DNA from 3 places in the Priestia sp. FSL R5-0597 genome. Region 2 is predicted to be linked to each of the others. Evidence: riboswitches for the same ligand, from Rfam matches in the RefSeq annotation. Region 2 holds a riboswitch; each other region holds the start of a gene.

Region 1 (10,693 bases), 170 kb from region 2:
CGATAACAAAGAAGGCAATCTCACAAAAGATATGGAGCATAAGATCGCACACGAAGTACGAAAAGCCGACGGCAGTGTTCATCGAGTGTTTGTATCAACAAACCCCGACTTTGTAAACCGTATGAATGGATATGTAGACAAGCTTCAAACGGGTAAACCAGTCTCTGGACTGTTTGACGAGTTTTCAGAAGTTGTTCGCCGCGTGTTTCCAAATTCACGCTAATATACATGAATGTCAAAAGAGCATTTTATAAAATGCTCTTTTTATTTTACCCATTGCATAAAATATTGCATAAAAAATGCACTTATAAGTTTCTGAATATTTTTATTTTATTTTATTTTGAAAACGTTTTCATTTCTTTGTTATAGGGGGATAGGGGATTTTCGCCTCATGTATTTTACGGTTTTGTGGGTTGATAGTAAGGGAAAAGTTTGTTAGTTTTAGAAACCATAAGATGTTTGCATGGCGAGTAGTGCTCGTTTCATGCATAAAAAATGCATAAAGGGGAGATTTGGTGGATATTGGTGTTTATATTTCACTGGGCATTTATTTTGTAGGAATGCTCGGAATAGGATGGTATGCCTACACAAAAACAACTCAAGACGTATCGGGTTACATGCTAGGCGGACGCGGACTAGGTCCGGCTGTTACTGCGCTTTCAGCAGGTGCTTCAGATATGAGCGGATGGATGTTAATGGGCCTTCCTGGATCCATGTACGTGACAGGTCTTTCAAGTTTATGGCTTGCAGTAGGTTTATCTATTGGTGCTTATTTAAATTATTTAATCCTCGCTCCGCGTCTTCGCACTTATACGGAAGTAGCGAATGACTCCATTACAATTCCGGACTTTTTTGAAAATCGCTTTGGGGACCATGCCAAGGTTCTTCGAACAGTATCAGCGATTGTTATCTTTATTTTCTTCACTCTTTACACTTCAGCTGGTATGGTATCAGGCGGAAGATTATTCGAATCGGCATTTGGTTTAAATTACCAAATAGGACTATTTGTAACGGCTGCTGTCGTTATTGCCTATACTCTGTTCGGCGGTTTCTTAGCCGTTAGTTTAACAGATTTTGTGCAAGGCGTTATTATGTTCATTGCCCTTGTTTTAGTGCCTATTGTAGCCTTTACTGACTTAGGCGGCGTTGGAACAACAATGGATATTGTAAAAAATATCGATCCAACTTACCTTGATTTATTTAAAGGTACAACCGTAGTAGGGATTATTTCTTTTTTAGCCTGGGGACTTGGCTATTTTGGTCAACCTCATATTATCGTTCGCTTTATGGCGATCTCTTCTATTAAAGAATTAAAGCCTGCCCGTCGTATCGGTATGAGCTGGATGATCCTATCAATCATTGGCGCTATGTTAACGGGTCTTGTTGGAATTGCTTATGTGGATCAAACTGGGATGAAACTTGGGGATCCTGAAACAATCTTTATTAAATTTGCTGATGTTTTATTTAATCCATTAATTACTGGATTTTTATATGCAGCTTTATTGGCAGCGATTATGAGTACTATTTCTTCTCAGCTGCTTGTAACGGCAAGCTCTGTTACAGAAGATTTTTATAAAACATTTTTCCGACGTAAAGCCTCTGACAAAGAGCTTGTAACAGTCGGAAGAGCTGCGGTTTTAGGTGTTGCAATTATTGGTATTTTGCTTTCTTTAAAGCCTAGTGATACGATTTTAGGACTTGTCGGATACGCATGGGCTGGATTTGGTTCTGCATTTGGCCCGGCCATTTTACTAAGTCTTTACTGGAAGCGTATGACTAGATGGGGAGCCCTTGCAGGAATGATTGTAGGTGCAGCTACAGTATTAATTTGGGTAAATACTCCATTGAAAGATGCCCTTTACGAAATGATTCCTGGATTTTTCTTAAGCTTGCTGGCTGTTATTGTAGTAAGTCTGTTAACAAAAAAGCCTTCAGAAGCTGTAGAAGATCAATTTAGAAACATGGAAAGCGTATTAGAACAGCATACAAAATAGTAAAAAAAGTACACAAGTTACGACTTGTGTACTTTTTGCTTTTAATGCAAGCCCTGCAGTCATATATATGTACTAAAGACGGATTAAGGAGGGTTTTTACATGCAACATTCTTATTTCCCTTACGAACCTACACAGCCACTGCGCGTAGATACACAAAATAGAGAAATTAAAGTAACTGGTGAAGGAACTGCTTCAGCCATTCCAAATGAAATTTCCATGACGATTGGAACGCGCACGGAAAACCGAGACGTTCAAGAAGCCTTAAAAGATAATTCAGCTGTTTCAAATACTCTGCTGCAAGAGATGAAAAAACTTGGAATCAACGACCAGCAAATTGAAACAGCTTCATTCACTATAAATCCTAAATATGATTACAGCGATGGAAAATCGACTCTTACGGGATACGAAGTACAGCATTTGTTTAGAGTAAGAGTACAAGATGTAAAACAAGCTGGCGATGTTTATAACGCTACGTTTTCAAGCGGAGCCAACGTAGCGCAAGATCTTCAATTTCACGTTACAAATGATGATAAATATGAACAAGAAGCGATAAGTAAAGCTTTGCTTAACGCTAAAGAAAAGGCCTTTACCATTGCCAACACGCTGCAGCTCCCTATTAACCAAATCCCCATTTTAATCGAAGAAGGCCCCGTCTATCAGTCATCTGGCTCCTCGCCTAAGTTATTAGCAGCCTCTCCCCCTATCCAAGCTCAGTCCTTGACTGTATCCGCTTCTGTAAAAGTTACGTACACGTATTAATACTTATGATAAACTATAGATTATTATAATGAAGAAACTAATCTAAAGGAGCTCTTTGCACAATGACTTCTGAACATTTACTAGCAGCTTATCAGACCCTATGGTTGAACCGTTCTTTCGCTTCTAAACAAGCCCTGACAAGTGAAGATCAGCTTCACGAAGCCATTCTGAAAGATTTAAAAGATGAAATGACTCATCCACGCGTTCGGCAAACACCGTATGTAAAATATCATCTTGGCATAAAAAGAATTCTAAACAGCAGTCTTTCCTCTGATGAAAAAGTTGCGCTTACGTCCCTATACACAAACCTTTTAGATAGCTGTATATAACAAAAAAAGGACTTCCTTAATGGAAGTCCTTTTTTTATTTAATTAACGCTTTTTCTTCTAAGCTTTGAAAAACAGCGTTAAAGTCTTGCTTCAAATCCTCGAATTCCTCTAACCCTACTGAAAGGCGAAGAAGTGAATCAGTAATTCCTTTTTCTTCACGTACTTCTTTTGGGATACTTGCATGAGACATTGTTGAAGGATGCGTGAGAATGGATTCAACTGCACCTAGACTAACGCCAATTGAAGCTAATTTGACTCCTTGTAAAATATGTCGTGCTACTTTTTCATCCTGCACTTGGAAAGAAATCATAGCTCCGTATCCATTTGCTTGTTCTGAAATGAGTTTGTGGTCCGGATGACTTTTTAAGCCTGGGTAGTATACACGGCTCACTAGAGATTGTTCTTCAAGCCACTTTGCAAACTGCAGCGCTGTTTTTAACTGCTGATCTAAACGAACTTTTAATGTCTTAATGCCTCGAAGCAGTAAAAAACAATCCTGTGGCCCCAAGATAGCACCAAAAGCATTTTGTACAAACTTTACTTCTTCCGCTAGCTTTTCATCGCTTACTACAACTAAACCGCCAATGACGTCACTGTGGCCGCTGATATATTTTGTAGCACTATGAATGACAATATTTACACCAAGGTCAATCGGCTGCTGTAGATAAGGTGTTAAAAACGTGTTATCCACAATTGTAAGGAGATTGTGCTCCTTCGCCAAACTTGCTACTGCTTTAATATCCGTTACCTGTAAAAATGGATTTGAAGGGCTTTCGATATAGATAGCCTTCGTATCTTTTGTGATAGCTTCTTCTACTTTCTCAACCTTCGTTGTATCAACAAAAGTTGTTTTGATACCAAACTTTGAAAATAATCGTGTTAATACACGATATGTCCCGCCGTACGTATCGTGTGAAACTAAAATTTCATCCCCTGATTCAAAAATAGATAACACCGATGAAATAGCAGCCATACCTGATGAAAAAGCAAAACCAGCGTATCCATTTTCTAGCTGAGCAATAGTGTTTTCTAAAGCCTCACGCGTTGGGTTTCCTGAACGAGAATAGTCATAGCGACCGTTGTTCGTCTCATCTTCTTGGTTAAATGTAGATACTTGATAAATAGGTACGTTAACCGCTCCAAAATGACCGTCAATTCCTGTATTTGCATGAATTAAGTTCGTACCAAATCTATGTTTATTATTGTTGGTATGCATCAAATGCCTCCTTCAAATCTTTAATTAAATCATCTGCGTGCTCAATTCCAACTGATAATCGAAGTAAACAGTTTGTTACTCCGACACGATTTCGAATTTCCTCCGGAATGTCAGCGTGTGTTTGACGAGCTGGGAATGTCATTAAACTTTCCACGCCTCCTAAGCTTTCTGCAAATGTAATAACTTTAACATTTTCTAAAAGTACTGACACGATGTCAGGGTGTGAGACAGCAAAAGAAATCATGCCTCCAAATCCAGTTGCTTGTTTCTTCATGATTTCATAGCCCGGATGTGTTTCAAGACCAGGGTAATACACTTTTTCCACGAGATCATGAGCAGTAAGCCAATTTGCAATTTTCAGTGCGTTTTCGTTATGTTTTTCCATACGAAGCGCTAGCGTCTTAATACCGCGCAATAACAGCCAGCTATCTTGTGGACCTAAGATTGCCCCAGCTGCATTTTGATAAAAACGAATTTTTTCTCCTAAGCTACTACATCGAGCGACTACAAGACCAGCAACTACATCATTATGACCCCCAATGTATTTGCTTGCACTATGTATCACAATATCTGCTCCAAGCTCTAAAGGACGCTGATAGTAAGGGGACATGAATGTATTGTCAATGATAGTAAGCAAATCATGCTGTTTAGCTAACGCAATTGCTTCTGGCAAATCAGTCACGTGCATCATTGGATTTGTAGGTGTTTCAATGAATAAAGCTTTCGTGTTGGGACGAAGCGCATCTTTTACTTGCTCGAGATGGGCTGTGTTGACGTACGAAACAGTAATTCCTTGCTCTGAAAAGATTTCATTTAGTACTCGGTACGTTCCTCCGTATAAATCCTCTGATACAATTAAATGATCTCCGTTTTTAAATAGCGCTAAAACTGACATTACACCCGCCATTCCTGAAGCGAATGCTACTCCTACTTCGCCTTTTTCTAAAGCAGCAATTGCTTCTTCCAATGCCGTACGAGTAGGATTTGCCGTACGTGCATAGTCAAATCCTGTACTTTGCCCTAAAGCAGGATGAGCAAATGTTGATGCTTGGTAAATGGGTGTTGTAATAGAACCTGTTGAAGGGTCACGACCTACTCCTGAACGAACTAATAAAGTTTCAATTTTCATCTATTTCTCTCCTTAACTCAAAATAAAAAACACTCTTCACAGATGGAAGAGTGTTCGTTTATACACGATTTCTCTCATCTGTTAGAACAATACTGATGTTCCACAGGAATTAGCACCGTTCAAATGAATGTTTCATTTGATGGTTGCCGGGCATCGCAGGGCCAGTCCCTCCGCCACTCTTGATAAGAGTTCTATATAATTGTTGGTGGTTAACGTTTGTTGTTACTAACTTTAATAAAGATTTTCTTTATTGTCAACATAATTTTCTAAAAAATTTAAATCATCTCATTTGTTTATTCAATATACTTGTCCTGATAAGTACATAAAAAAAGAGACGACACCGAGGTCTCTTTTTCTAAGGCAAGTGCACAGATTTTACGTGAGCTAACTTCCAATACATACTTTCTCCATTTGCCGTAATTAGTTCAACAATATTATTAGAAACTTCTTTAAGTACGCCAATTTTTTCTGATTGATCCCCTAAATCTAATACGACCAGTTGATTTTCATATTTTTTAAGCTGCTCTTCAAAGTTTCTGACAAAAGGTGCAGAGGCAGGCCTTACTGGGAGCTCTTTGTCACTTAAAGAATAAGGGGTTAACTCATTACTATAAGGGGTAAGCCATTTCAAATGATGTAGAGAAACAAAGACATTTTTATACACTGGAGAATAAAACACAAGATAATCATTCAGCACGCTTGTAATATAGCCATGCAATGATTTTCCTCCTGTTACATAAATTTCAATAAATTTCCCTTTTGCCTGCTGTAAAATATTACGATAAGAAATCCGCTGACTTTCTTCTATTAAGTTCTCTTCTATGGTTCGTAAAGGTGTATAATCTTCTTCTGAAACCTCTCGTAAGCGATGTATGTGTAAAAGAGGAATATACAAATAATCATGTCCATTATATAAAACCATTACATCTAACCCGAGATCAACAAGTTTTCCTACAAACGTTGTTTTACCTGATATATCGACTTCAACAATTTTATCAATATAATGATTCATACTCATACTCATTCTCCTCCTTTTTCCTATATGATAGAAAAGGTGCTTTATAAGCACCTTTTATGTTCCAGTTCATCATGCTTTCCAACGATAATTTTTCGTTTTAATAACTTTTTCACCTGGTGTTGAAGAGCGTGAACCCGTACGGCGACCTCCCGAGCGATCGTCTGTGCGACCTCCTGTACGTCTTCCGGTACGGTCTCCAGTACGGCCATCCGTGCGACCTCCGGTTCTATCTACAGTAGTTGATTCTTGCACAGAATCTTCTTCATTTGTATCTCCATTTTGCTCAGAATTTTCTTCATTTTGCTTGAAAGATCCTTTTGATCCTAAGGCAATGGTTTTTACGTGTCTTGGTTGTAAACGTAGAACTTGATTATTTTGTACAAGAGTAAAGTTTCCATTGCGACTTTGAACTAACACACCTTCTACAGCCTCTGGCCCTCCGCCGTTAATAGCTACCCATCTATGCGAAAACTCTTCAAACAGTTCATTGAAACTTTTCGCTTTAATATACTCAGGTGTCTCTTCAACTAATAATGGGTTTTGCGGAACAACAGGCGTATTTTTGCTTACAACTTCACTTACACTCTTTATGTGCTCTACATTGATATAAACGACGCCGTCATCTTCTGTTAGTAATACGACATACGCAGATTCAAATGAGCCTAATACATCAAGGATCTTACCCAATTTTTTCTCTGGCCCTCCTTGATTTATTTGCACTTGTTTATCTTTCATCAATAATAAAGTGCCTGCAAATGTGTTGGCTCTGTGCAGTTCTACTTCACTATTAAATCCAGAAAATGTTTGCGCGGAATTAGACTTTGTATCCTCTGTAATGCTTTTAACATGAGCGAGCTGGTAATAAATAAATGTATATTGCTGTTGTGGAATAAGCTGCGCCGGTTGATTATTTTGCTGATTGTTATTTTGTTTTGTTTCAAGAGCAAGTGTTAAATAATCTGATTGAACGTCGATTAAATATCCCGTTTTAGATTCAGGCCCCCCGCGATAGACAGTTACTACTCTCCCTTTTAATGGTTTAAAGTGGGCAGAGTAGCCCGTGCTTTCAGATTGTTGAACTTTACGAGCGCGACTACGATTGGCATTTTGAGTTTGGTCTTGATTTTGGTCGTAGTAATAGTTACTCATTATTTTTCCTCCTTATTAATTGTCCTTATTGGTCATTCATAATGTATATATACGTATCATGTACAGCTATTGTCTTCCTGCATTTGCCTATTATTCTTAAATTCCACTTTTGCCTATCAGTCTAGTAAAATTCAAAAATCAAAAAGATGACTTTTAATGTACGCTGTTCGGTCTTTTACGAAAGAAAGCATAAGGTCTGGTTCCTTATGGAATTGCTCCAAGTTATCTTTTACGTAAGGATCTTTTAATACATATGGAGCAATATACTCATGCAGTTGATAAATGATTGGTTTCATGTATTCTATTGTAAATTGATTATTTAGAACATTGTTCATTTTTTGAATATATCTCTTTTTAATGCTGTTCACCGCCAGTAAGCGAGCTGTAAGCGTATTAAATCCTTGTGCACGGACATAGTCTCCTTCCATTACTTTTCCATTTACATCTCTTCCCCAAGTTGCATCATAATCCCATGGAATCAGTTCAAAGCGCCCGCTTTCATGATTTAGATAGAGCGCATAGTTATGGACAAAACCGTCGTAATTCTGCATACAAATAATACCGACTAACCAAGATAAGTAGCGGTCGACGTTCAGGTACTTCTCAATATTCTGTTCGAATTCCGTATTTGTCCATGTATTAAGATTAAATATAAACTTTTCTAATTTTTCCTCGTCTCCTTCTCTCACTGCTTTATCTTCATATCCAGATAACAAAGTTGTTTTTGGCTTTTTATCCAAATCGCTCATCAAAGAAAAATTAGCATCTCCGTCTACTGCATAAAATATAGATCCATCCGCTAAATTTCTTTTTTTCAAAAATAGTTCATCTACCGATTCGAGCTGAAGATATATTCCTTCATTTTTCCCATTAATCTTAAGAGTGACAAACTGAGAGTGGGGAGATAAAACATCTAAAGAAGAGAAAAAATCGAGGGACAATTTGTTGCGCATAAGCGATGGATCTTTGTATTCAGCGTTTAGGTGTATTTCTTTGGCGCGCTGAAATATTTTCGGAGAATAAAATTCAATATAATATGACTTTTTCTTCATCTTCCGAATATGGGAGCCTCTTAGGAGCAAATCAATATCGTAGCGTTTTTTGTTAAACTTCATCGTTGCCTGAACCGCTTCTTCTGACCAAATATCTCTTTGCATTTCCTTTAAATCTTTTACATTCACAAACAGAGCGTATTGAGGGATTTCTTTTTGCTTCATGATTCGACCACCTTTCTTCAATTATTAAAGTATATGAAGGGTAAATTCTCCATGATACCCCGCAGCATCAACTATTTCCGCAAACTCCACTTTTGACTCATATCAAGGACAAGCATCATCGCGTATTCTATTAATGCAAGACCTAGTCCAATTGACAAGGAGGTTTTTGTATTGCATATTACACCTGAAAAAATTAAAGAGGCTGCTGAAGCCCTAGAATGTACAGAACTGAAATCTTTTATGTTTCAAGAGCCAACTGCTGGTCCACTAACAAGAAAGCGTCGCTCTTCTCGTAGCACTGGCCGCAGTAGCCGCCGTTCTACTCGCGGTACTCGTCGCTCTTCTCGCGGCACTCGCCGTTCTACTCGTCGTTCTACTCGTCGCTCTCGTCGTTCTACTCGCCGTTCTCGCCGTTCTACTCGCCGCTCTCGTCGTTCTACTCGCCGCTCTCGTCGTTCTACTCGCCGCTCTCGTCGTTCTACTCGCCGCTCTCGTCGTTCTACTCGCCGCTCTCGTCGTTCTCGCCGTTCTTAATTTCCCTAAACACTCATCTTTATTGAAAAAAAAACGCCGAAGAGCCATGAGTGTCTTCGGCGTTTTTTTCCACTTATAGAAGAGGAACATTTGGAAATATACTAAGATGGAGCGTTATTCATTTTACATAGAAAAGGAGAGGTTTTATGAAAAAAAACAAACATCAAATTTCAACTTCATCAACAACAGATGTCGAAGAGATCAAACGTTTAAATGCGCAGTCTGGACTAACCTACAATGAAGTATTTGCACTTCTTGGAGAAAACTATTTGAAAAATCAACAGAAAAAATAATAAGCTGGGACTAGAAAATAACTTCTAGTCCTTATACTTTGAAAATCCCGGAAAACCCTTTTACTAAGGATGTTAATTGGTTCATGGCTCCCATCATCTGTCCCGCAGTATTCATCATTTTGTTCATATCGTAATTGCCATCACTCGATTTAAACTGAGACATTAGTGACTGAAATTGAGATGGCTGAGGCTTTTGCTGCTGACCTTTAGGATATGGATTAAAAGGCGCACCTGCATTGTTGTACATGGGCTGCTGGTACATTCCGTTCATATAGGGAATTTGCTGAGGGCCAAAAGGCATTTGTTGCTGAGCGTACGGATGTTGCGGCATATAAGCTTCCGTCCATGGCTGCTGGTGATACTGTGGAAATGGATGTACCTGACTTAAATCAAAACGTTCTGGTTGATGTTGCTCATAATACGGATAGTGCTTACTTGTATACATGCAAAATCAATACCTCCTTTTTAATATTACATAATATATAGTATGTATGCAGAAATAAGAGGTGACGTTCGTCTACTTGTACTTTTGGGGAACGCATTCAAAAATATGTAGGTTTCTGTCGAAAGTTTAAATTTTTCAAAAAAACGAGATTATTTAAATATATGGTACGATAAGAACAAGTGATACTACCTATACGTAGTGGCACAAATGGGGATTAGGAGGGAATTTACATGTATGTGAACGAACTTCAAGAAGCTTTTATTGCGGTGAAACAATATGAGCCGCAGTCAAGTAATGAATTACTCGATTTTGCTCAGCAGCAGTATTTAAAAGGTTTTTTAACTCCTATGAATTACAAAGCCGCTGTACGTGAACTCGAACAAATTGGAGCTACTAAGCCTGATTTTAGTGCACAAGATGATTAATTTTTTTACTACCACTGAGAAATCGGTGGTTTCTTTGTTTCCTATAAAGTGGACACATACTTCTTTTTTGACTTGTTTATACTATAAAGGCTTTAACGTAGTATTCAATAAAGGAGGTTTATTTCATGAGTCGTGGAAAACATTTTGATCATAAAAAACAAGGACAAGGTGCAGTAAATAAAAC
Region 2 (10,693 bases):
TTGAAGGTCACTTCTTAAAAACGCAGCATAAACGCCAATTGCCAATCACAGTGTTTGATGATTTTTGGAAATAAATAAGTAAGAAGCTGAGACAAACGTAGTTTAGTTGAAGGAAGATCCGAACGGTTTTGATTCTTGATGGAGAATCAAATTCGTTCGGATTTTTTTAATAATAGGGCAAACGTAGGTTTCACGTGTCTCAATTTCTTATTATTTTGTGGCAAAAATATCAAACAAAGAAATGTATTTTTGAAAAACTAGTGAAATTAGAAAAACATAGGAGTATAATAGCATTAAGTCATCTGATGACCTGTTAACTAAAAGAAGTAAAATGATCAGCTTGGAGGGAGCAAATGATGAAAGTATCTTTATTTGCCACATGTTTGATTGATATGTTTCAAACAAATGTAGGAAAAGCGACGGTAGAATTGTTAGAACGATTAGGATGCGAAGTGGATTTTCCAAAGAGTCAAGTATGCTGCGGGCAGCCTGCGTATAACAGCGGTTACGTAAAAGAATCAAAAGAAGCAATGAAAAACATGATAAAAGCGTTTGAGCATGCAGAGTACGTTGTATCTCCATCAGGCTCGTGTGTGACAATGTTTAAAGAGTATCCCCATCTTTTTAAAGGTGATGCTGCATGGCATGAGTCTGCCGTGAAGCTTGCTGATAAAACGTATGAGCTAACGGATTTTATTGTAAACGTTTTAAAAGTAGAAGACTTGGGAGCCAGCTTAAATGGGAAAGCCACTTATCATTCTTCCTGTCATATGACGCGTTTGCTAAACGTAAAAAAAGAACCTTTTACACTATTAAACAATGTAAAGGGTCTTGAAATGGAGAATCTTGAAAACAGTCATAACTGCTGCGGATTTGGCGGGACGTTTTCGGTTAAGATGGGGCAAATCTCTGAACAAATGGTCGATGAAAAAGTGGGCTGTATAGCTAAAACAAACGCGGAGTACTTAATTGGAGCTGACTGCGGCTGTCTTATGAATATTGGAGGAAGAATTGAACGAAAAGGACAGCCTGTAAAAGTGATGCATATCGCTGAAGTGTTAAATAGCAGAATGTAAAGAAAGGAGAATACCGAATGTCTATGAAAATAGGAAACGATCAGTTTAAAAAACGCGTCGATGACGGAGTCAATAATGCGTTTATGCGCTTTGCGGTTTCAGGTGCTCAAGAGCGCTTAAGAAGCCGTAGATTAGATGCGGCGGAAGAGTTAGGGAACTGGGAAGAATGGAGAGCGCTTGGCGAAGAAATTCGTCAGCATACGCTTGAAAATTTAGATTACTATTTAGAGCAGCTCACGGATAATGTAGCTAAACGCGGAGGCCACGTTTTTTTCGCTCAAACAGCTGAAGAAGCGAATGAGTACATAAAAAATGTAGCGAGGCAAAAGCAGGCAAAGAAAGTCGTTAAATCCAAGTCAATGGTTACAGAAGAAATTCATATGAACGCTGCTTTAGAAGAACTGGGCTGTGAAGTTATTGAAACGGATTTAGGAGAATATATCCTGCAAGTAGATGATCACGATCCGCCTTCTCATATCGTAGCTCCTGCACTTCATAAAAATAAAGAACAAATTAGAGATGTATTTCAACAAAAGCTTTCTTATAAAAAAACGGAAAAACCTGAAGAACTAGCTCTTCACGCCCGGGAAATGCTGCGAAAAGAATTTTTATCAGCTGATATTGGCATCACGGGATGTAATTTTGCGATTGCAGAATCTGGGTCTATTTCACTTGTAACCAATGAAGGAAATGCAAGGTTAACAACTGCCCTTCCTAAAACGCAAATTACGGTTATGGGAATGGAACGAATTGTGCCAACGTTTGAAGAGTTTGAAGTGTTGGTAAGCCTGTTAACTAGAAGTGCAGTAGGTCAGCGGCTTACAAGTTACGTAACAGCGCTTACAGGGCCTAGACTTCCAGGGGAAGTAGACGGACCGGAAGAATTTCACCTAGTGATTGTGGATAACGGACGATCTGCGATTTTAGGAACTGAGTTTCAATCTGTTTTACAGTGTATTCGCTGTGCGGCATGTGTGAATGTATGTCCCGTGTATCGCCATATTGGAGGGCATTCATATGGATCTATTTATTCAGGTCCGATTGGAGCTGTATTATCTCCTTTGCTTGGAGGCTATGAAGACTACAAAGAGCTTCCATATGCCTCAACGCTATGCGCAGCCTGTACGGATGCCTGTCCGGTCAAAATTCCGCTGCATGAGCTATTGCACAAGCATCGTCAGCGAATTGTCGAGAAAGAAGGGAAAGCACCTATTTCGGAAAAGCTGGCGATGAAAGCATTTGGCTTGGGAGCAGCTTCTTCTTCTCTATATACAGTGGGCGCTAAAGTAGCACCGGCAGCTCTTACTCCTTTTATGTCAGGAAGCAGTATTTCCAAAGGGCCTGGTCCATTAAAAGCGTGGACAGAAAGCAGAGAGTTTCCGGCGCCTACAAAAGAGCGCTTACGAGATTGGTTTGATAAAAGGAGTGATGATGATGAACGGAAGCATTCAAAATAGAGACAGTTTTTTAGGCAATATTGCTGCTAATCTTAAGCGAAGCAGGCGAACAAGCGGCGTAGTAAAGCCCCAATGGAAGCATGCTCCTCAGCATGAGGTCTACCGCAGCTATTCGCCAGATCAATTAAAGAAAGAGCTTGAAAACCATTGCGAACGTATTCATACTCGCTATGTAGAAACATCATTACAACACTTGCCAGCTGTCCTTGAGGAAGCCGTAGCGAACTATGGAAATGGTCTTGTGAGCACGTGGGATGATCCTAGGTTTTCCGAATATGGATTGAATCTGCTGATGGAGAAATGGGAAACAAGCAGTAGCCTTCATGTATGGAATTCTGCAAAAGGCGATGAGAATATTAAACTAGCTGAACAAGCAAATGTAGGCATCACATTCAGTGATTTGACGCTAGCGGAATCCGGCACAGTTGTTTTGTTCAGCAGCGCTGCAAAAGGACGATCGGTCAGTTTGCTGCCGGCCACTTATATTGCGATCATTCCTCAAAGCTCCATTGTCCCTCGCATGACACAAGCTGCTGAAATGATTCATGAAAAAGTAGAGCGAGGAGAAACGATTGCTTCTTGCATTAACTTTATTACGGGACCGAGCAATTCAGCTGATATTGAAATGAATCTAGTCGTTGGCGTGCATGGACCTATTCAAGCCACTTATATTGTAGTGAATGATCGATAGAGGCTGGGGAAAACGTATTTTAGCCGAAGTGAAAAACGAACCGTGAATCAAACATGTTGATTCACGGTTCGTTTTCTTTGTTATGTTGAGCATAGGTTTCATTTTGTTATGTCCCAGCCTCTTTTATTCATGCTCCTTTTTTAAATAACGGGAGAATGTGAAGAAATGTCGCATTTTGAATAAACGTGACTAATTTTAAAAAGGTAAAAAGCAAATCTTGTAGAATACTAAGTCTATAGATAAAAGGTGGGGAAATGGGAAGTGCAAAAGAAAGGAGCAATGAGCATGTCACCACACAGAGAATTAACATCTGAAGCTGCGCAAAAGCAGCAAGGTGAATTAGAGCAGCTACGAGCTATTTTTAATGACGTATTAGATGCCATTGTCGTATTTGATGAGTATTTTCAAGTTATAAATGCAAACGAATCAGCCTGCGGGCTGTTTGAAAAAACAAAGGATGAGCTATTAACGTATCAAATGAAAGATTTTCTCATGTATTTTCCGTATGACATGATTGAAGCGTACTATCCAGCGCTTTTAGAAGAAAGCTATTTCAAATATGAAGGCGCGATGACGCTTCAAAGCGGCATGATGAAACATGTTGAATTTACTTCACACAAACATAGTCACATGTCGGGCATTATTGTGTGTACATTTCGAGATATTACACAGCACAAGGTGATGGAAAACGAACGGTTTATTAGTCATCATATGTTTATGGATGTATTTAATGAAGCGGTAGATGGAATTGTTATTTTTGATCGAACTGGTCAGCTTATCGACGCGAACCCTTCATTTTGCGAGCGATTAAATTATACAAGAGCACAGCTTTTAACCAAAACGTTAGAGGAGCTTGTAGAACCTACTTATCATTATAAAGTGAAAAAATTATGGAGAACTCTGCATCAAGAAGGAAAGACAAGCGGCGAGCTGCCGATTAAGCTCGAAAATGGAGACGTTACTTTTTTTGAATTTACCACAACGGCTAATATATACAGTCAATACTATATGTCCATTATGAGAGACGTGACGGAAAAACGGCTGATGGAGCAGCAGCTGTTGAGAAGCGAAAAAAATTTCAGGGCTATTTTTGAAAATGCGATTGAAGCCATTTTGATTTGGAAAGACGATGGGGAAATCTTAAACGCTAATCTTGCTTCGTCCCGTACATTCGAGCTGCCGTTGAACAAATTGATTGGAAGTAATTTGTATACGTTTATCGATAAGCAAAGCTTTAGTGCATTAAAAATGCTGCAAACATTTCAAAAAGAAGGAGAAATTCGCAATCAGCTTCCTTTTTACATGCCAAATGGAGAAATCAAACAGTTGGAATTCACAGGGAAAAAAGGCATTATAGAAGGAGACCATTTAACCATTTTTCGAAACATTAGTGAACGTACAAAAATCGAACAAGAGCTTCGGAATAACGAAGAGAAATTCAGACAGATTTTTAATGGTTCGATCGATGGGTTAGTTTTATGGGACGGCAAGCGAAATATTATTGATGTGAATTCTTCTCTTTGTGATATTCTCGAACTCAGCAAAGAGGAGATTTGTGCGCATTCCATGGAGGATTTTATTTCTTCAGCGAATTTAGATGCGGTCATTGAGCATAAAGAAACAATTGAGCAAAAAGGGGAAGCTGAAGGAGAGATTACGTACGTTACGGGGAACGAAAAAGTTAAAAACATCGAATTCTCTACGAAAAAAGATATCTTGCCAGGTCTATATATGACGCTTTTAAGAGACGTAACGGAACGAAATCAAATGCAGGAGCAGATTCGGAAATCGGATACGCTTCAAGTAGTCGGACAGTTAGCAGCTGGGATTGCGCATGAAATCCGCAATCCGATGACGGCTTTAAAAGGGTTTGTTCAGCTGCTAGAAAGCAGCATTCAAGAAGATCACTCTCTTTATTTTGATATTATTAAATCCGAATTAAAAAGAATCGAAACTATTATTACAGAGTTTCTAGTACTCGCTAAGCCACAGGCCGTAAAGTTCGAAAAGAAAAATCTAGCTGCGGTTGTTAAAGAAACGATTGATTTATTAAATGCTCAAGCGCTTTTAGAAAATATTCAGTTTGAACTAAGTGTGTCCCCTAAGCTGCCAATGGTATACTGCGAGCCGAACCAAATTAAACAAGTACTAATAAATGTAATTAAAAACGCAATTGAAGTCACGTCAAACGGGGGAAGAATTTTTGTTGAAGTCTATTCTACAGAGCCGCACTACGTGACGGTCTCCATTCGAGATCAAGGAGACGGAATGCCCGAAGAGCGCATCAAGCGCTTAGGGGAACCATTTTATACGACAAAAGAAAAAGGAACGGGGCTCGGTTTGATGGTCTCATATAAAATTATCGAAGAACATAAAGGGCGAATTGAAGTGGAAAGCAAAATAGGAGAAGGAACAGCTTTTCGTGTTATTCTTCCAGCCTAATTAGAAAGGATAAGCGAGTATGTACTATGGAGAAATGAACTTATTTTCTGATTTGAAAATTTATATTGTAGCCTCGGAAAAAGGGGTTCAACATATTTGGTTTGATAGCGATGATCACAACGAGCAGCTTAAAAAACTTGTCCATGACGAGAATTATCACCTTGTGAAAGAAGCGAAGCGGCAGCTTCAGGATTATGCTGAAGGGCGCACGCTAACATTTGATGTGCCTTTGGATATAAAAGGAACAGACTTTCAAAAAGAAGTGTGGTTAACGCTTAAAGGTATACCTTATGGACAAACGTGGTCTTATAGTGATGTAGCGGAGTCTGTTAATCGCTCTAAAGCCGTAAGGGCTGTGGGACAAGCGAATCGTCGAAATCCACTGCCTATTATTTTACCTTGTCACCGTGTTATTGGTAAAAATGGAGCTTTAACAGGTTATGCAGGTTCCCAAACTCATATAAAAGAAAAACTATTAATGCTTGAAAGAAATGTAGCAAAAGGCGCTCTGGAGTTAAAATAACTATTCATCGTCTAATTTCCAGCCTTCTCCCTGCACAAAAACACCGTCAATTTGCTGAGGAGAAGGGAGGGAATTTAGTTCTTCATCTTTGGATAAATCGAATAGCTGATATTGCTGCTTGCGATTTAACGCTTTGTTTTTATCCGTTTTTTGCTCTGCACTCATTTTTACTCCTCCTTATTCAAAAAGAATCCCCTATAATATATGTAGAAAAAGCAGAGAGTACTGTTACAATTGTGTTACAAATGCAGCCAAAAAGCGCTGTTTAATAAAAAAGGTTGAGACATAACAAAATCAATGTCATCTAAAGATGAACAACTCGTATAGATGAACTGAACCGCTTGTGACACCGCAGTTGATTTCCGTGCAAGACTTCGCTTTCCGCGGGCGGCCGCTGAGCCTCCTCGTCGCTTGCGCTCCTGCGGGTCTCACCCCTTCCGTTTTTCCCGCAGGAGTCTTCACCTTGCCCTCCAATCAACTGCTAGAGGGAACGAAACAGATAAAACGATATTTACCATCACAAAAAAACGAACCACTAATCAACATGTTGATTAGTGGTTCGTTTTGCAGTGGGGCTAAAATACTTTTGTCCCAGCCTCTTGTTATTGAGCAGATTGCAGCAAAACTTTTTGAATGGATTCAAAAGACGGGGAATGGATAACTCCATGCTCTGTAATAATGGCCGTAATCAGTTCGCTTGGCGTCACATCAAAAGCTGGATTGTACACAGAGATTCCGTCTGGAGCAATTTGCGTATCTCCAATGTGCGTTACTTCTTTAGGTGAACGTTCTTCAATAGGGATGCTGCTTCCGTCTTGAATAGATAAATCAAATGTGGACTGCGGCGCTGCTACGTAAAATGGAATACCGAATGCTTTCGCTAAAAGAGCAAGTCCATACGTTCCAATTTTGTTAGCCGTATCGCCATTTGATGCAATGCGGTCAGCACCTACAATGATCCCATTAATTCCTTTTGTTTTAATGGTATGAGCAGCCATATTATCCGTAATCAGCGTAACGTCTACTCCCGACTGCTGAAGTTCCCATGCTGTTAAGCGAGAACCTTGAAGAACGGGTCTTGTTTCACAAGCAAATACTTCAAGCGGAATATCGCGCTGCTTAGACAAGTGAAAAGGTGCTAATGCTGTTCCATAATAAGCTGTAGCAATTGAACCAGCATTACATATTGTCATGATTTTATCTTTCTTTTTAAATAAAGAAAGGGCATGATCTCCAATTCGGTAGCACGTTTCTTCATCTTCTACTTGAATTTGAATCGCTTCATGAACAACTTTTGTTTTAGCTTCATTAACGGACGAAGCGGATTCAGCGCTTTTCGCTACGCGGTCCAATGCCCAAAATAAATTGACGGCAGTCGGGCGTGAACTAGCTAAATACTGTTGATCTAGAGCTAGCTTTTTGTTAAATTCCTTGACTGAATCCGTGTCATAGCTAAGCGCAGAAAGAGCAAGACCAAAAGCCGCCGTAATGCCAATTGCAGGGGCTCCGCGTACTTTCAAGGTAGTGATAGCATCCCATACGTCTTTAATGGTTTGCAGCTTAATATATTCAACTTTGCCAGGAAGCTGCTGCTGATCTAATAAAGTAATATATGATTCATTCCATTCCACTGAGCGCGGAAGTGATAGTGTATTTGTCATGCTGATACCGATCCTTTCATTGTGTACATTATTCGTTATCGAAGTAAATGTTCAAATTCATTTGGTGAAACGTCTTGTTGGTGCAGAAGTAAATAGCGTCCAATTTTTAACGCAGTACGTTTAGCGTTAATTTTTCTTTCCTCTGAAGAAATTTCGTCTAAGTCCGCCACGTGAGCTAAGCCAATCGTACGTCGAATGATTTCACACCCTGCATATCCAACAGCATCTTGCCACGTTTGCGTTAAAATTTCATGTAACAAGCGCTCATCTTTAGCGAAAGGTTCAGTGTTTTCAGAATGCCAAAGCGCAGTAAAGGTATCTTTAAATACGTTCCATGTGTTCGTAATGTGTGCAAATAACGGTTCGCGATCTGTTTTTCGAGAAAGAGCATTTAAAAATAAATTTGCAACAAATTGGCCTAAATCGAATCCAAACGGACCGTAAAAAGCAAACTCTGGATCAATCACTTTCGTTTCTTGACTGCTAGCAAATATGCTTCCTGTATGTAAATCACCGTGAATTAGCGTTTGGGCATTTGTTAAAAATTTATATTTTAATTTTGCTGCTTGTAACTTTACATCTCCATCGTTCCACAATTCTTCTACATCAGGACGCAGCGCTTCTTCAAATTCATTTGTATCGATATCAAAAAAAGGATCTGTAAAAACTAAATCTTCCGTAATATTGCATAAGTCCGGATTGCTGTACTTGACGACTTCTTCTTTTTTATCCTGAGGCTTTAAGGCAAAATCCGACGTTTTGAACGCAATATGTCCTAGAAAAGAACCGATATGCTGTGAAAGCAGGGGATAACTTTCTCCTTGAATAAGTCCGGCGCGGGAAATCGTTAAATGAGACAGATCTTCCATGACCGTAACAGCAAGCGTTTCATCGTGGTAATACACAGCTGGTACGAGTTCAGGGGTAAATGCACCGAATTGCTTGAGCGCATTGCTTTCAATCGTGGCACGGTTCAAGGATAGAGGCCAGCTCTCGCCTACAACTTTTGCATAAGGAAGTGCTTGTTTGACGATAATGGATTTATTCGTTTGATCATTTATGATGTGAAAGACGAGATTTAAGTTGCCATCACCGATTTCACGGGCAGTCAGTGCTTCTGTGGCATCAAAGAGACCTAGCTTTTTCACAAGTTTGATTGCTGAAATTTCTGTTAAAGGCTGATACTTCTCTGTTTTTGTTGTTGACATTAGAATCCCTCCATAGTTTATTAAACTGATTTGTTTACTAAGTTAATAGGTTTAAGAATGTATGGAGGCTTTTATAATTTTAGAAAATATAAAAGCCTCTTTCGTTGGAAAGAGGCTTGATTGTAGTGTTCAAACCTCTTATCTGCCAGAAAGAATTACTTTCTGTTGGAATTAGCACCGTGCCTTTGTAAAAACATGTTTTACGGGTGTGATCCATCTTAGGATGGAATGACGGTCGGTTGCTGGGCTTCACAGGGCCAAATCCCTCAGCCAACTCTTGATAAGAGTACGATTACTTATTCAATTTTGATTTGTTTGAAAATTTTATGTTATCTGGTGAAAATCGTATCATGCAAAAAAACGGCTGTCAATACATAATTAATAAAATTCTGTGCGGCGATCTGTAAAGACAGGAATTTGTTTACGAATTTCTTTTACAAGTTCCAGGTTAACGTCGGCACTTAAAAGTTCTTCGCTATCGCCAGCTTCAGCGATTATTTCTCCCCACGGATCGATGACTAAGGAATGTCCGGCAAATGTGTTATTAGGATCTTGGCCTACACGATTACACGCGATTACATAGCATTGATTTTCGATTGCGCGGCTAATGAGCAGTGCTTTCCAATGGGCAAGTCTTGGAGCCGGCCACTGAGCAACAACAAATAAGACTTCTGCTCCGCTGCTAGTATGCACGCGAATCCATTCTGGAAAACGAATATCGTAACAAATAACTCCTGCGCATAAAGACTGTTCAAGTGTAAAAAGATTTTTTGCTGTTCCTGCTTCTAGATAGAGGTGCTCATCCATTAATTTAAATAAGTGCAGCTTACTGTATTGTGACACTTCACGACCTTTTCGATCGAAAATATACATCGTATTTGTGACGCCTTGCTCTGTTTTTTTCGCGATCGAACCTGCCACAATATTTACTTCGTTCGTTTTAGCAAATTGAGAGATTAATTGCTTGGCCTGCTGTCCTTCATCATCGGCAATTTCGTCTAGCCGCGTCAAATCATAAGCTGTATCCCATAGCTCAGGAAGCACAAGGATGTCAGGGTTTTCTTTTAGAGCTTCCGTCATTTTTTGTTGAATATATTTTCGGTTTTTAGTTGGGTTTCCAAACGCAATATCAAGCTGCAAACACGTGATTTTTACACTCACTTTATCATCCGTCCTTTTTTTAGTAGTTGAAAAAAATGACTTTACAAGTTGAGTATTACAATATATTATTTGTGACTAGAATTTCAAGAATTTTTTGAGAAGGTGTGCGATGATGAAACAATTTGAGCAATCGGAACTATTAAAAAGTTTACCAAAACAATTTTTTGCATCACTTGTAGGCAAGGTAGGAAAAGTAATGGCCCAAGGGCACGACGTTATTAACTTAGGGCAGGGAAATCCTGATCAGCCCACTCCTTCACATATTGTAGAAACACTCCAAAAAGCAAGTGCTAATCCTATGCATCATAAATATTCTCCATTTCGGGGGCACCAGTTTTTGAAAGAGGCCGTTGCGACTTTTTATAAACGAGAATATGGCGTTGATGTGGATCCTGAAAAAGAAGTAGCTATTTTGTTTGGCGGGAAGGGTGGACTTGTTGAAATCCCGCAGTGCTTATTAAACCCTGGAGATAC
Region 3 (10,693 bases), 940 kb from region 2:
AATCACACGATTCGCAATCGTTTCAACGAACTGATGGTCATGAGATGTGAAAATCATTGAACCTTTGTAGCTGATAAGTCCGTTGTTTAGTGCTGTGATTGATTCTAAGTCAAGGTGATTCGTAGGATCGTCTAGTAAAAGAACGTTCGAACCGCTTAGCATCATTTTAGAAAGCATACAGCGAACTTTTTCTCCTCCGGAAAGAACGTTGGCTTTTTTCAACACTTCTTCACCAGAGAATAGCATTCTGCCTAAGAAACCGCGTAAGAAGCTTTCGCTTTGATCATTAGGTGAATACTGACGCAGCCAGTCTACTAAGTTTAAATCTCCGTTTTCAAAGTACTCGGAGTTGTCTTTTGGGGAAAAGGCTTGAGACGTTGTGACACCCCATTTGTACGTACCGCTGTCTGCTTCCATTTCACCCATTAAAATCTTCATTAATGTTGAATTTGCAAGTTCGTTTCGGCCTACAAGAGCAATCTTGTCATCTTTATTCATAATAAAACTTACGTTATCAAGTACTTTTACGCCGTCAATTGTTTTTGTTAAACCTTCAACGCGAAGTACGTCATTTCCAATCTCACGTTCCGGCGTGAAGTTCACGTATGGGTAACGACGAGAAGAAGGACGGATGTCATCTAATGAAATTTTATCAAGCAATTTTTTACGAGACGTTGCTTGTTTTGATTTCGATGCATTTGCGCTAAAGCGAGCGATAAAGGCTTGAAGCTCTTTAATTTTTTCTTCTTTTTTCTTGTTTGCATCTGACGCCATTTTTTGTGCTAATTGACTTGATTCATACCAGAAATCATAGTTACCAACGTAGACTTGGATTTTACTGAAGTCAAGGTCAGCAATGTGCGTACATACTTTGTTTAAGAAGTGACGGTCATGTGATACAACAATGACTGTGTTTTCAAAGTTAATTAAGAACTCTTCTAACCATTGAATTGCTTGGATATCCAAGTTATTCGTAGGCTCATCTAGAAGTAATACATCAGGTTTTCCGAATAAAGCTTGTGCAAGAAGCACTTTTACTTTTTCACTACCCGTTAGTTCAGCCATTTTTTTGGCGTGAAGATCTTCAGAAATACCTAATCCTTTTAAAAGAATAGCCGCTTCTGATTCTGCTTCCCAACCGTTTAATTCAGCAAATTCACCTTCAAGCTCAGCTGCTTTCATTCCGTCTTCATCTGTGAAGTCTGCTTTCATATAAATAGCATCTTTTTCTTGCATTACTTCATAAAGGCGAGCGTGCCCCATAATAACGGTTTTCATAACTTCTTGATCTTCATATTCGAAGTGGTTCTGTTTTAAGACAGCAAGGCGTTCGCCAGGGCCCATATGTACATCACCAGTCTGAGATTCAATTTCACCAGATAAAATTTTTAAAAACGTTGATTTTCCAGCACCGTTTGCGCCGATTAATCCATAGCAGTTACCAGGCGTGAATTTAATATTCACATCTTCAAATAACTTTCGGTCGCCAAATCGTAAACTTACATTACTAACTGTAATCATGTATGAGCAGTCCTCCAAATTCAATATCTATAAAATTATACCATTCTTTTGAGATAAGAGCGATATGAATACAATATTTCAAACATAAAGTGTAACCGACACTTTAAGCACTCGTCAACCATTTAAGGGATTTTTTGAGCGGTAACGCTTGATTATTCTAGCATTCACCAAAACTTTGAGCAGCAAACTAGTATATCTAAGCCTTCAGTAAGCAGCTCTTTTTCATTTTTAAGATGGATGTTGTATTCCTTTGTATAAGAAACAAAAAGAAGAATAATACTACCTGGTAAATAAAAGAATTTCTATGAAGTAAACACTGATATTTTACGGATGCTTATTTCTAAAATTGCTTTGATATGGACATAAATAGGGTGATGATTATGTGGAAATTAGTTGTTTCCTATCTTCCAGAAGGGCCAGTTTTTATACAAGCAGTTCTGGTTTTTTTCATCCCGTATATAATCTACAAATTATTAAGCGGGATTCGTAATTCAGAGGAAGAGTGATGAAAGTGAAAAAATGGAGATCAACAATAAAAAAAATAGGAAACCATGCGAATGAAAAGGAAAACAAACAGGAATTTACATCTCAAAATTCATCTAATCATGTTACGGATCATTTAGCTTTAACTCTAAAAGCAGTTAAAAATGAAATTGGTCATAACTCCGACGTTCATTTTCGGGAGTTTATTATAGGACGTACAGGCATTCAGGCAGCTATTATTTTTGTAGAGGGGCTATCAGATAAAGATCTTATTGAAAAACATATTTTGTCATCATTGATGGCTGATTTTTCAAAAGAATACCAACAGGATCAGCTTTACGTAAAGGAAAGCCTTTCAAAACAGTTTATTAAAAGCCAAGTATTATCAATCAGTGATGTAGAAGAGGTTCATTTCATTAAAGAAGTAACATCAAAAGTCTTAACAGGATCTACGGCTCTTTTAATTGACGGAATATCACCTGCTTTAATTCTTGGTACAAGCAAAGTGAAAACAAGGACGATTGAAGAGCCCGTATCAGAAGCATTAGTGAGAGGGCCGAGAGTAGGCTTCACTGAATCTTTAAGTGATAATACTTCTTTATTAAGAGGAAGCGGAGACATTGAAAATTTGTCGCTGGTGAAATTTCAAGTAGGAAAGCGTTCCAAAAAAGACTTAGTTGTTGCTTACATAAAGGAAATTGTTGATCCAGAACTAGTTGAAGAAGTAGAAAAACGAATTAAAAAAATTGATCTTGATAATGTACCGGAGTCAGGATATGTGGAACAACTCATTGAAGATAATTACCTTAGCCTATTTCCTCAGGTGCAGAATACGGAGCGTCCTGATCGTGTAATTGCTGCTTTGATGGAAGGGAGAGTAGCCATCTTATTAGACGGGACGCCTTTTGCTTTGATTGCCCCCGTTACGTTTAGCATGATGCTACAGTCGCCGGAAGATTATTATGAAAGGTGGATTCCCGGTACATTTATTCGTTTTCTTCGTTATATTGCAGTAGTTCTTTCCCTTTTTACACCGGCTTTGTATATTGCTTTTATTTCGTTCCACCCAGGGATGATTCCGACTAAATTGGCTATTTCCATTATAGGAACAAAGTCTGGAGTGCCGTTTCCAGCCCTTATAGAAGCCTTATTCATGGAAATAGCTATCGAAATCTTGAGAGAAGCTGGACTCAGGTTACCAAAACCAATTGGTCCAGCAATGGGAATTGTCGGTGGATTAATTATTGGAGAAGCTGCTGTGCAGGCAGGGATTGTTAGCCCTATTTTAGTGATTATTGTGGCGTTAACTGCCATTTCATCGTTTGCTATTCCGCAATATAGCGTCGGGATTTCATTGCGTATTCTTCGCTTCATAGCTATGCTATGCGCTGCCATACTTGGATTATACGGCGTCGTTTTATTTTTCCTTTTTATGACCAGTCATTTGGTGAAACTAAAAAGTTTTGGCGTATCTTACATGAGTCCAGCGGTACCCTATCGTTTAAGTGAATGGAAAGACTTGATGGTCCGTATGCCTCTTATGATGATGAAAAGACGTCCAAAGATGATGCACACCAAAGATTCTCTACGAAAAGGATAGCAGCTTATGATAAAAGGAAGTGAATCAGAGGTAATGATAAATTCAAAAGATCGTATTACGACGCCACAAACAGCTATTATTGTCATCAATTTTATACTTGGAACTGGTATTCTGACGTTGCCTCGAACAGCTGCGGAACAAGTGAAAACACCAGATGTGTGGTTAACTGTTATTCTAGGAGGAATAGTCACCATGATAGCAGCGATAATCATGGTGAAGTTAAGCCGGAAATTCCCTGGAAAGACGTTTTATCAATACAGTAAAGAAATTACAGGGAAATGGTTGAGTAAGTTAATTAGCTTACTTATGATAGGTTATTTTTTACTGCTTGGTGGTTTTCACGCTCGTTCATTGGCAGAAGTAACCGGATATCTCTTGCTGGAAGGAACGCCGACGTGGGCTATTATTATGCCATTCATGTGGATAAGCCTCTATTTAATTAGAGGGGGCATTAATCCGATCGCTCGACTGTTTGAAATTATATTCCCTATTACCGTTATTCTTTTTTTACTGGTAGCTTTTATGAGTATGAAAATATTTGAAATAGATAATCTGCGCCCCGTACTTGGATCAGGAGTCCTTCCTGTACTAAAAGGGGTAAAAACAACTGCTCTTGCATTCACCGGTCCTGAAATCATGTTAATCATTTTAGCTTTTATGAAAGAACCGCACAAAGCAGGAAAAGCTGTGCTAGTTGGAATTACTATTCCTATATTTATTTATGTGATTACTGTTGTAATGGTGATTGGAGCGTTATCGATTGATGGAGTAGTAATAAGAACATGGCCAACGCTTGATTTAATAAGGAGTTTTGAGCTGACAGGCTTGATTTTTGAACGATTTGATTCCTTGCTGCTAGTTGTATGGATCATGCAGATGTTTGCTTCTTTTACTATTAACCATTACGCCGCTTCATTAGGACTGTCTCAGCTTTTCCAAAAAAACATTCATCCATTTATGTATGGTTTGCTTCCGGTCATATATCTTATTTCCATGATTCCTAAAAATATTAATGATGTATTTAAATTGGGAGATATGATTGGCAATATCGCCTTAGTTTTATTTGGCTTTTTGCCGCTGCTTCTTCTCATTATTTCAAAAGTAAAGGGAGTAAAATATGAAACAAACCTTTAACCATTTCCAGTACCTATTGGTTTTGTTTTCTGTTTTTTTGCTCTTTCCTCTGGCAGGCTGCTGGAGCAGTCATGAAATTGAAGAGCAAAGTTTTGGAGTGGGTGTGGCCTATGATAAAGGTAAGGAGTCCATAGCTGAAAAAGAATTTGATGAACAAGGAGAAGGGTATACTAAAAAGAACCTGATTACGTCAACTTATCAACTTATCACTCCTCAAGTCGCAAGTTCAACCACTAAACAAGGAGGACCGCAGCAGAAATCTTACGTAAATATTTCGGAAACAGGAGATTCTCCTTTTCAAATGCTTCGTGAATTATCTTTAAGAAGTGACACTCCTTTAACTAGTCCTCATATGAAAGTAATGGTTATCAGTGAGGCCCTTGCACGAGCGTATAGTTTAGAGCAATTAGTGGACCAAACTCTTCGGGACAATGATTTTAGACCTAGTTGCCTTGTGTTTATTAGTAAAGGAAGAGCTAGCGACACGTTAGAATCAAAAACAGCAGGAGAGATCCCAGCTTTTCACCTGTATGGAATGATAGACAATACGTATCGAACAACGCGGGTTTTACCGCCCATGCCGCTTATTAAATTAGCAAGCAAGATTCAAACTGGATCTAGTTTTCTGTTGCAAAATGTATTATCAGCAAATGGAGAAATCAAATTTGCGGGTGCTGGTATAATTAAAGGGGAAACAAGCAAAATGATTGGTTTTTTGAATGAAGAAGAACTAGATGGTTTGGCTTGGATTACAGGGAAAGGGAAAGGCGGGCTAGTAAAAAGCTTTGATAAAAAGACCGGTCAGCTGATTGTATATGAAATAGAGTCTATGAAAAGTCACATTCAACCCCATGTTAAAGGAGATAATATCTCTTTTGATGTACACATTGAATCAGTGGGAAGGCTATCTGAAAGTTGGATGACCTCAGGGAGCTCTTTTAATAATCAATTTTTACAGAATGCGCAAAAAACTTCAGAAAAAAAAGTAAAGTACCTGGTAAGAAACGTACTAGAAAAAATGCAAACAAAATATAAAGTTGATGTTGCAGGTTTCGGAAATCAATTGAGAATTAAGCAGCCTATAACATGGATGAGGGTCAAAGGAAATTGGGATCAAACATTTAGTGAAGTGCCAATTAACTATGATGTGAAGTTAACGATTAAAGATTATGGAGCATCCGGATCAAAAAAGTAAGCACCTGACTGTAACTTTGCTTATCGTTATTCAAAAATGAAAAAAACCTAAAAAAATAATAATCTCGGAACTTCCCACGAAATACTCATCGTATGCTTCGTACAGAGCCTTCAACAAACAACAAATAAGAGCTGCCGGTTTTCGACAGCTCTTATTTGTTGTTATTCAAAAATATAAGCTAGTGCTTGAAGAGCCTGTTCTGGCGTTTCGACTACAACTTGGGCTTTGTTTGACAGTTCTTTAAGCGGGTGGTGCAGTTTTTCAGGGCGAACCAAAATTAGCGGTTTATCTAATGCGATGGCTGTCGCCGCATCCATTGCGCTGTTCCACTGTTTGTATTTTTCACCAAATAAAGCAATGACCACATCAGATTTTTTAAGGAGCACCTGTGTGCGTAAATTATTAATTTGAGAAGCAGCTTCATCTTTTAAGACAGCATTAGGCTGTTTTCCTAAAATTTCTTCTCCAATGTTGTCGGAGCGGTCATGGTCTGTCATGGGACCGACAAAGGTAAGGGGAAGGTTTAATTGTTCTGCTTGGTTTTTAATTTCGTCTCGCCAGTTATCGTGAATTTGCCCGGCAAGGTATACGGTTAAGTTCATTATGTAGAAGTCCTCCTCTAACTAAGATTTGTTTTATTTTATCAAATGTAAGCGGATAATACGAATGATTTGAATGGGCTACTTTTCCAAAAATAAGGTTATAGTAGACAAATAGTTAAAAAAGAGAAACAATAGAAGGCGTATTGCTAATTAAAGAAAGGATGTACATGATGACAGAAACAGTGCTACAAGTAGATCATGTCAGTAAAGTAATTGGGAAGAAAACCATTTTGCATGATGTATCCTTATCGGTTGAGCGCGGTGAGATTTTCGGATTGCTTGGTCCGAACGGATCTGGAAAAACAACGCTCATTCGTACCGTCGTAGGACTCATTAAAGAAACAAAGGGAACAATTACCGTCAATGGTTTTCCTTTAAAAGAACAGTTTACATCAGCTATGAAATCAATTGGAGCGATTATTGAAAATCCTGAGTTTTATGATTATCTGACGGGCTATCAAAATTTAAAACACTTTGCGAATATGCATGAAGGGATCACAGCAGAACGCTTGGATGAAGTGATTGCGCTAGTAAAGCTTGAAAACAGCATTCATGCAAAAGTGAAGACGTATTCCCTTGGGATGAGACAGCGTTTAGGAGTAGCTCAAGCTATTTTACATAAGCCTGCATTGCTTTTACTAGACGAACCAACAAATGGTCTAGACCCAGCGGGAATGAGAGAATTTCGTACATATTTACAAACCCTCTGCAGGGAAGAAGGTATTTCAATTTTAATCGCGAGCCACTTATTAAAAGAAGTGGAAGCATTATGTGACCGCGTTGGTATTATTCAAAACGGCGAGTTAAAAGCTGTTCAAGATCTATCTCCAAATCGTCAAGATCAAGGGATGTATGTAGAATTTGAAGTATCTGACGTGCAACAAGCAGCGGATCTTTTATCTCAAGAATTCCAAGTAACAATAAAATCCGATAGTATTGATGTAGTGATTATGAAAGAACAAATTCCAGCTGTGAATAGAAAATTAGTGGACAGCGATATTTTAGTCTACCGAATCACTCCTGTTTATGAGACGCTTGAAGATTCGTTTATGTCCGTTACGGAGGGAGAGCACCATGCTTAAGTTAATTCAAAATGAACATATGAAATGGTTTTACAAAAGAAGTACAAAAGTCACGTTTATTACAATCGGCATCTTAACTCTTTGTATGGCTCTTTTAATGAAGAAAGTAGCAAACAGCGCAGGAACGGAAGACAACATATTGAATTTCCTGTCATTTAGTGCAGGCATGCTGATCCTCGTTCAATTTTTCGCGCTTGCTGTTGGAGGATCAATGGTTGCAAAAGAGTTTGAAGCGGGTACCATTAAGCTTCTTTTAATTCGCCCTGCTAGACGTTCAACGATTTTAACGTCCAAGTACATAACGCTCGTTTTAATTAGCTTGTATTACTTGCTGAGCTATTTGCTTTTTTCGTTTGTATGGGGAGCATTGTTCTTTGGATTTGCCAGTCTAGAAGGAGATGCGCAGCTGCTTAAAAACATTACGCTTACGTATGACAGCGCGTATATGGAAACGTTTATGATGATGACGTTTGCTTTTATGCTGTCGTCTTTATTTAGAAACAGCGCGCTTGCTTCAAGTCTAGCTATTGTCGTAAGTATTGGGGCGAAAGCAGTAACTGGGATAGTATCGCAGTTTGGTCTATGGTGGGGGAAATTTTTACTGTTCGCCAACACAAACTTTGTGCAGTATATGGACGGAATGAAGACGATGTTTGACGGAATGACAATTCCATTTTCAATCTTCATCTTAGTTGCACACTTTGTCTTCTTTATGGGCGTAGCGTGGGTGGCGTTTTTAAAACGTGACGTAGCTAATTGATGTGAGAATTTTCACACTATATATTTTTCTAAAATAGCATTTGACAATTAAATAAAAAGAGATTACAGTAGTGAAAGACTATTTTTAAAACAACTATAAACTTCTTATCAAGAGAGACGGAGGGACTGGCCCTATGATGTCTCGGCAACTGGCTGTACGCAGTGCGGTGCCAAATCCAGCAGACGATGTTTCGTTTGGAAGATGAGAAGGGTAATCTTATGATACAAATAAGAGACCTCTTCTTATCAATAAGAAGAGGTCTTTTTTTATTACGTAAACAAGAGGTGTTAAGAATGGAACAACAAAAAGGAAACGGCTGGGCGCTGTTACCGCTGGGCGTCTTTTTAGTCCTGTTTGTCGGATCAGGAATTATAACGGGAGATTTTTATAAGCTGCCTGTATTAGTAGCTATTATCATTGCAGCCATCGTGGCGCTGGCTATGAACCGCAAAGATTCACTTAATGTAAAAGTGGAACGTTTTGCTAAAGGAGCAGGGCATCCTGATATCATTATTATGGTACTTATTTTTATTTTGGCAGGTGCTTTTTCTCAAGTCGCTAAAGGCATGGGAGCTGTTGATTCAACGGTAAACTTAGCTCTGTCTGTGCTTCCACAAAGCTTAGTGGTAGTCGGAATCTTTGTTATTGGCGCATTCATTTCAATTTCGATGGGAACGTCAATGGGAACGATCGCTGCGTTAGGGCCTATCGCTGTAGGAATCAGTGAGCAGGCGCATGTATCCATTACATTGGCAATTGCTGCTGTTGTTGGTGGTGCAATGTTTGGAGATAATTTATCCGTAATCTCTGATACGACCATTGCGGCAGTTCGTACGCAAAAAACAAATATGTCAGATAAATTAAAAGTAAACTTTTTTATTGTCCTTCCTGCAGCGATTGTTACAGTGATTTTATTACTTGTAATGACGCTAGGCAATACGTCATCAGTAGAAATTAAAGATTTTAGCTGGTTTAAAATCTTGCCTTATGTCGGCGTACTCGTTGCTGCCATATTTGGTGCAAACGTATTAAGCATTTTAACCGGAGGAATTGTATTAGCCGGCGTAATTGGATTAGCTGACGGAAGCTACACGCTTTCTTCTCTTGCTAAAACTGTGACAGAAGGTATTGGCGGAATGTCGGAATTAATTATTTTATCTCTTTTAATTGGCGGAATGGTTGAACTCATTCGCTATAACGGTGGTATTCAGTTCTTATTGAACCTATTAACACGACGCATTCAAACAAAAAAAGGCGGAGAATTCAGTATCGCTGGATTAGTAAGTTTAACCAATTTAGCCACGGCTAATAACACGATTTCAATTATTACAGCAGGTCCGTTAGCGAAAGAAATCTCTGATAAGTATTCAATTGATAATCGTAAATCAGCCAGTCTGCTCGACTTGTTTTCATGCAGCGTTCAAGGGCTTATCCCTTACGGTGCACAAATGCTTCTCGCAGCAGGATTTGCTAAAGTTTCACCGGTTGAGATTATTCCATTTACATTCTATCCAATGTTAACAGCGGTTTGCGGTATCATTGCGATTGTAATTGGCTTTCCTCGTTTAAATAAAAAATCAAAATCATCTAAAGAAGCTGCGTAATATCAAACCCTTAAAAAGAACATTCTTTTTAAGGGTTTTTTACTGTTTGAAAAAATCAGTCGGCTTTTTTTCATCTAGCTCCTTCCAAAGTGTCTCATTTTGTTTAAGTGCATAAGCCGCTCCTCCGATTTCAATTCCGCATAATAAAATGAATAATAAAATACCCATGATATGACCTCCTTATATAAGTGAATAAAAACATGATTGTAACGGGTTTAGCTTATTGCTTTTTCACTTTATAATGAGAATAAAGTATGAAACGCGTTTCAGCGCAAGAGAAAAAGGTGAAAACATGACAAATATCCGAGATATCGCAAAAAAAGCTGGTGTATCTGTTTCGACCGTGTCACGGGTTTTAAATCATCATCCGTATGTAAAAGAAGAAAAGCGCCGTCTGGTAGAAGAAGTAATTCAAGAACTTAATTACGAACAAAACATTAATGCCGTTCACTTATCAAAAGGGAAAACAAATATGATTGCCGTCGTCTTGCCTTTTATTAATCATCCTTATTTCAGTCTGCTTTTAGAAGGAGTGGCCTCTCAAGCGTTAGAAAAGCAGTATCAGCTTGTTATTTGTCAGACGAACTATGATGTAAAAAAAGAAGAAGAAGCGCTTCATATGCTAAAAACAAAGCAGGTTGATGGAGTGATTATTTGTTCTAGAGCAGGCAGCTGGAGCACGATTGAATATTATCAGCAGTACGGGCCGATA

What was found. A riboswitch is a leader RNA that binds a small molecule or an ion and turns the genes downstream of it on or off. The one in region 2 is predicted to bind S-adenosylmethionine.
Region 1: it holds a riboswitch for S-adenosylmethionine, as region 2 does, so the genes downstream of both, MKX72_RS07175 (trans-sulfuration enzyme family protein) here and mtnK (S-methyl-5-thioribose kinase) in region 2, are expected to answer to the same signal.
Region 3: it holds a riboswitch for S-adenosylmethionine, as region 2 does, so the genes downstream of both, MKX72_RS11145 (Na+/H+ antiporter NhaC family protein) here and mtnK (S-methyl-5-thioribose kinase) in region 2, are expected to answer to the same signal.

What each region holds. Positions count from the first base shown of each region.
Region 1 covers NZ_JBBOUZ010000001.1:1,407,633-1,418,325, reverse strand. The annotation lists gene MKX72_RS07200 (YhcN/YlaJ family sporulation lipoprotein) at 1-223, shown strand, start outside; gene putP (sodium/proline symporter PutP) at 516-1,994, shown strand; gene MKX72_RS07190 (SIMPL domain-containing protein) at 2,095-2,754, shown strand; gene MKX72_RS07185 (hypothetical protein) at 2,817-3,083, shown strand; gene MKX72_RS07180 (trans-sulfuration enzyme family protein) at 3,118-4,299, opposite strand; gene MKX72_RS07175 (trans-sulfuration enzyme family protein) at 4,283-5,428, opposite strand; SAM riboswitch class I at 5,500-5,617, opposite strand; gene MKX72_RS07170 (hypothetical protein) at 5,784-6,446, opposite strand; gene MKX72_RS07165 (hypothetical protein) at 6,516-7,595, opposite strand; gene MKX72_RS07160 (CotH kinase family protein) at 7,727-8,812, opposite strand; gene MKX72_RS07155 (CotG/ExsB N-terminal domain-containing protein) at 8,984-9,346, shown strand; gene MKX72_RS07150 (hypothetical protein) at 9,493-9,639, shown strand; gene MKX72_RS07145 (YppG family protein) at 9,671-10,084, opposite strand; gene MKX72_RS07140 (YppF family protein) at 10,315-10,509, shown strand; gene MKX72_RS07135 (hypothetical protein) at 10,635-10,693, shown strand, end outside.
Region 2 covers NZ_JBBOUZ010000001.1:1,242,316-1,253,008, forward strand. The annotation lists gene nadE (ammonia-dependent NAD(+) synthetase) at 1-74, shown strand, start outside; gene MKX72_RS06300 ((Fe-S)-binding protein) at 357-1,076, shown strand; gene MKX72_RS06305 (LutB/LldF family L-lactate oxidation iron-sulfur protein) at 1,094-2,533, shown strand; gene MKX72_RS06310 (LutC/YkgG family protein) at 2,511-3,224, shown strand; gene MKX72_RS06315 (PAS domain S-box protein) at 3,510-5,666, shown strand; gene MKX72_RS06320 (methylated-DNA--[protein]-cysteine S-methyltransferase) at 5,686-6,189, shown strand; gene MKX72_RS06325 (hypothetical protein) at 6,190-6,354, opposite strand; partial or broken gene MKX72_RS06330 (hypothetical protein) at 6,429-6,667, opposite strand; gene mtnA (S-methyl-5-thioribose-1-phosphate isomerase) at 6,792-7,850, opposite strand; gene mtnK (S-methyl-5-thioribose kinase) at 7,886-9,058, opposite strand; SAM riboswitch class I at 9,194-9,345, opposite strand; gene MKX72_RS06345 (carbon-nitrogen family hydrolase) at 9,437-10,219, opposite strand; gene MKX72_RS06350 (pyridoxal phosphate-dependent aminotransferase) at 10,332-10,693, shown strand, end outside.
Region 3 covers NZ_JBBOUZ010000001.1:2,178,739-2,189,431, forward strand. The annotation lists gene MKX72_RS11110 (ABC-F family ATP-binding cassette domain-containing protein) at 1-1,521, opposite strand, end outside; gene MKX72_RS11115 (spore germination protein) at 2,027-3,604, shown strand; gene MKX72_RS11120 (spore germination protein) at 3,611-4,738, shown strand; gene MKX72_RS11125 (Ger(x)C family spore germination protein) at 4,722-5,933, shown strand; gene MKX72_RS11130 (YtoQ family protein) at 6,095-6,535, opposite strand; gene MKX72_RS11135 (ABC transporter ATP-binding protein) at 6,706-7,617, shown strand; gene MKX72_RS11140 (ABC transporter permease) at 7,610-8,377, shown strand; SAM riboswitch class I at 8,479-8,585, shown strand; gene MKX72_RS11145 (Na+/H+ antiporter NhaC family protein) at 8,671-9,981, shown strand; gene MKX72_RS11150 (hypothetical protein) at 10,021-10,149, opposite strand; gene MKX72_RS11155 (LacI family DNA-binding transcriptional regulator) at 10,274-10,693, shown strand, end outside.